Regions from separate parts of the Protofrankia sp. CiP1_Cm_nod4 genome, predicted to be linked through region 1. Evidence: predicted binding sites of a transcription regulator. Region 1 holds the regulator's gene; the other holds the start of a gene.
What was found. The regulator LexA, encoded in region 1, represses DNA repair genes until DNA is damaged. The targets are predictions, from matches to a motif close to CGAACNNNNGTTCG.

Region 1 (2,392 bases):
ACAGGCCCGCGGCCGCGGCGGCCGGCATGAACTGCGACGGGTTCATCAGCCCCCGGTCGGGATGGTGCCAGCGCAGGAACGCCTCCATCCCGGGGACCGACCCGGTGCGCAGGTCGACCTCGGGCTGGTAGTGCAGTTGTAACGACCCGTCGTCGAACGCGGCACACAGGGCCGGGACGAGGTTCAACTCGATCGCGGTCACACATGTCTCCAGACGACGGGTGTCTCCAGCCGGCGGGAAGAACGAGCCACGGAGTCGTCGCACGTTCAGGCCGAGTCGACCATGCCCGCCACCTGTTCGACGTCGGGACGGTCCAGCCAAATTATGCGAGGATCGCGCCGAAACCACGACCTTTGTCTGCGTGCAAGTCGGCGCGTCGCGGCGATTGTCGCGAGCCGGGCCGACTCGGCCGAATCGAGCGCGCCGTCGAGCCAGGCGAGAACCTGGGCGTAGCCCAGCGCCCGGGACGCGGTGGGGCCGTCCCGCAGGCCCATGTCGACGAGGGCGCGGACCTCCTCGATCATGCCGGCGGCCCACATACCGGCCACCCGGCCGGCGATCCTCTCGTCGAGCTGCGGGTGGTCGATGCCGAACTGGACCACGTCGTAGACCGAGCGGTGCTCCGGCAGGGAGGCGGTGAAGCCGCCGGTGAGCTCCACCACCTCCAGCGCGCGCACGATACGCCGGCCGTTGCCAGGCAGGATGGCCGCCGCCGCCGCCGGCGCCCGCGCGGCGAGATCGGCGTGCAGCGCGGCCGGGCCCCGCTCGGACAGCTCCCGCTCCAGCCGTCCCCGTACGGCCGGGTCGGTGCCGGGGAAGGCGAGGTCGTCGAGGACGGCCCGGACGTAGAGCCCGGAGCCGCCCACGAGCACCGGCGTGCGGCCGGCGGCCAGCAGGCCGTCGACGGCCTGCCGGGCCAGCGCCTGGTAGGACGCTACGTCGGCGGCGCGGGTGACCTCCCAGACATCGAGCAGGTGATGGGGGACACCACCGCGTTCCGCCGGCGGCACCTTGGCGGTGCCGATGTCCATCCCGCAGTAGAGCTGCATGGAGTCGGCGTTGACGATCTCACCGCCCAGCTCGGTGGCCAGCGCGATCGCCAGGTCGCTCTTGCCGGCCGCTGTCGGCCCGACGACAGCCACGACCCGGCCGGCGCGGTGCCGGTCGACACCTGTGCCCATGCTCACTCCCGGGAGGATCAGACCCGGCGAAGAACCGCGACGATCCGGCCGAGGATCGTCGCACTGTCACCCGGAATGTCAGCATAGGCCGGATTCTGCGGCTCGAGCCAGACGTGGCCGTCACGACGGCGCAGCGTCTTGACCGTCGCCTCGCCGTCGATCATCGCGGCGACGATCTCGCCGCTGTCCGCGACCGGCTGCTGGCGGACGACCACCCAGTCGCCGTCGCAGATCGCGGCGTTGACCATGGAGTCCCCGACGACCCGCAGGGTGAACAGGGTGCCCTCCCCCACGATCTCGCGGGGGAGCGGGAAGACCTCCTCGACCGCCTGCTCGGCGAGGATCGGCCCACCCGCGGCGATGCGGCCGAGGACCGGCACATAGGCCGCCTGTGCGGGGCCAGCCGCCGACGAGCCTGCCGCGAGCGTACCAACGGCGGGCGCCTGGCGTGGCACGGGGCGTACCGGTGCCTGCGCGGAGAGGACCTCCATGGCCCGCGGGCGGTGCGGGTCGCGGCGCAGGAAGCCCTTCTCCTCCAGCGTCTTGAGCTGGTGCGCGACGCTGGACGTGCTCGTGAGCCCCACCGCATCGCCGATTTCCCGCACGCTCGGCGGGTAGCCTCGGCGCTCGACGGCGTCGCGGATCACCTCAAGCACCCTGCGCTGGCGGGGGGTCAGGCCCGTGGCGTCCGCCGGCCCGTCCGGCAGGTCGCGCACGGAGCCGCGGGGTGGCCGGCCGCGGCGGGTGCGGTTGTCGTCGGTGGTCATCCCTGCCGTACTCCTTCGTTGTCGGTCATGGCAGACTTGCGCTCCCGGCATATCCGACGTTCTGCCGTGAACCGGAGCTGGCGGCCACGACCTGGATCTGACCTGAATCTGATCGCTACGACCGTAACCGCCGCGGCCGGATATCTCAAACGTCTGTTCGAGCGTGTCACGACGATTCCGTCGGGACCGTGCGGTACAAACTCGATCAGACGTTCGATCGAACGGATGTTCTTTGATCATGTTGTTGGAAGTGGTATGTGCTGGTGGAAGTTGGGGAGGTGGACGATGCGGGCGTCGGCTGAGCCTCCGCTGCGGCTGACCGGGCGGGGCCGGGTTGTCCTGATTGTCCTGGTCATGCTGGTGTCCTGCCTGGTGCTGTCCGTGGCCCGGGTGACGTCGTCGGCCGCGCCGACCGGGGACGACCGGCCGGTGCGCGTCCACGT
Region 2 (2,392 bases), on a different contig from region 1:
TACGGCTGCTGCCCCCGGCACCTGGAGAATGGTCGGACGACCAACGCGCCGCCGCATTACAGAACATCATAGTCGAGTGCTGTCACGCCATCCCCCAGGAAAAACTGCGGACCGGTGCCCAGATCGGTTTCAACATTGACGGCGAGAATCCGGGTGAGCCGTCCCTGACGGCCCGGATCGACGCACTCGCCCGCCGCCGGGGCCGACACGAGCGAACCGTACGGGAATGGTTCTACCGGGGGACCGTCGAGGCCGCGCTCCTGCTCAGGCAGCGGGTCGCGGAGCTCAGCGCCGGTGCCGGCTGGCAGGACTACCTGGCCGGCAGCGGTGCGCCGGGCCTCCTCGACGCCAGCCGGCCGCGGTTTCTCCTTGACCGGGCCGAGCTGCTGGTACGACTTTCCGGCCGGATCCCGACGGAAGTGCTGATATTCCGGTCCCTGGTCGCCCTCGACGACGGGATCGACCACTACGTGGCGACCACCCGCTATCACAGCGACCCGCGACCCGAGGTGATCTCCGTCGAAGCGCTGGCGAACTGCGCGGTCCGGCGCTCCACCTTCATCCCGAACGGGTACGAGGTGACCGAGCTCGAGTTCTCGGCGGCGCTTTCCCCCGGCGACCGCGTTTCCTTTGTGTACCGGCTGCGCATACACACCGACCGCGAGATGACACCGGTCCTGAACTACACACCGAAAGAGCAGCAGAACAGCCGATACACGGTACAGCTCCAGTTCGACCCGACGGTACCACCCGTCCGCGTCTGGTATTTCAGCGGCGTGCTCGGCCCGGAGGCCCGGCTGCATCCGGACGACGAGGAGCACTGGCTTGTGCCGAGCAGCCTCGGATACGTCCGCAAGGACTTCGTCGAGCTTTCCCGCGGGCTCCACTACGGGGTGGCCTGGGACTGGCCCCGGGTCCCGGGTGGCCCAGCCACCCGGGACCATCCGGACCACGACTTCCGCCCCGCCGCCGGCCCCCCGGGCCGCTGACGCACGATCATGACCAACCGTCGGCCACCAGGCACCGGCCCGGCGCAACCGGACTTTATAGATCATTATGGATGCCTCTCGTATGCGGTCTGCGTCCTGCGCCTGTGCGGAGGGCCGGGAGAGCGATCGTCGTCAGGGGTGAAAATGTCCATATAAGCGACTATACTCGTACATATGTTCGATACCAGGGTGGGCGACCCAGCCCCGGCTGGCACGGCGGTTCCGGCCCCGCCGCCAGCGCCGACGGGCCGCGCCGAGTGCGGTGGCCCGCCAGCGCTGGCGGGCTGTGACATGGCCGGCCGTCTGCCGGTGGTGGCCTCCTGTGACTCGGACGGCTGCCTGTCCCTGATGGCCGCGGTGCGGCGGCGGATCGCCGGGCTGGAGGCGGTCATGCTGCGTGCCCAGGCCCGTCTCGCCGCGTTGCGGCCCACCCCGCCCGGGGAGGGGAACCCGGCCGGGCCGGGGTGGGCCGCGGAGGAGATCGCCGCCGAACTCGCCCTGTCCCCGGCCGCTGCCGCGGCCAGCGTGGAGCTTGCGGTCACCGTCGTCGACCGGCTGCCGGCCACCCTGGCCGCGCTGGAGACCGGGGCGATCGATCTGGGTCGGGTCCGCGCGGTCGCCGAGACAACCGCCGCCCTGTCCGCAGACAAAGCCGCCGCGGTCGAGCGGAAGGTGCTGGCCCGGGGTGGGCGGGGCAGTCCCAGCCTGTTCCGTCAGGCGTTGCGCCGGGCCGTTCTCAGCGCCGACCCGGACGGCGCGCGGCGACGGCACGCCCACGCCCGCAAAGGTCGGGAGGTGCAGCTTCGTCCGGCCGAGGACGGGATGGCCGAACTGTGGGCGTTGCTGCCCGCCCTCGACGCCCAAGCCGCCTACCAGCGCCTCGATGCCCTCGCCCGCGCGGTCGCCGACCCGGACGAGCCCCCTGGCATGACCATCCCCCACACCGGCCCGGACGAACGCCCCAGCATGGACGCCCGCCGCGCCGACGCCCTCGTCGACCTGCTCCTCGGCCGCGACCGGGGAGCTGAGGTGTCCGTGGAGGTCGGGATACTCGTCTCCGCCGCGACCCTCGCCGCGGTCAGCGACACCCCCGGGGAACTCGCCGGCTACGGGCCGATCCCCGCAGAAACCGTCCGGGAGCTCGCCCGGGAGGCGACCTGGCGGCGGATCTTCACCGACCCCGCCCAGGGCGACCGGCCGATCGAGGTCGGCCGCCGCTTCCCCGCACCCGGCCTCGCCCGGCTGCTGCGCACGCGGCAGCGGACCTGCCGTTTCCCGGGCTGCCGGAAACCTGCCCAGTTCTGCGACCTCGACCACATCCAGCCGCACAGCGCCGGCGGACCCACCAGCGAAGAGAATCTACTGACCTTGTGCCGGCGCCACCACAGGGCCAAACACGAGGG

Region 2: the regulator LexA is predicted to act here: its motif matches at 1,157-1,170, upstream of AC5LSR_RS20450 (HNH endonuclease signature motif containing protein).

Annotation. Positions count from the first base shown of each region.
Region 1 is NZ_CEVIVC010000003.1:24,883-27,274, reverse strand. Features, by position in the region: gene AC5LSR_RS01505 (EAL domain-containing protein) at 1-202, opposite strand, end outside; gene miaA (tRNA (adenosine(37)-N6)-dimethylallyltransferase MiaA) at 268-1,182, opposite strand; gene lexA (transcriptional repressor LexA) at 1,200-1,949, opposite strand; gene AC5LSR_RS01490 (LysM peptidoglycan-binding domain-containing protein) at 2,235-2,392, shown strand, end outside.
Region 2 is NZ_CEVIVC010000149.1:5,421-7,812, forward strand. Features, by position in the region: gene AC5LSR_RS20445 (hypothetical protein) at 1-989, shown strand, start outside; gene AC5LSR_RS20450 (HNH endonuclease signature motif containing protein) at 1,281-2,392, shown strand, end outside.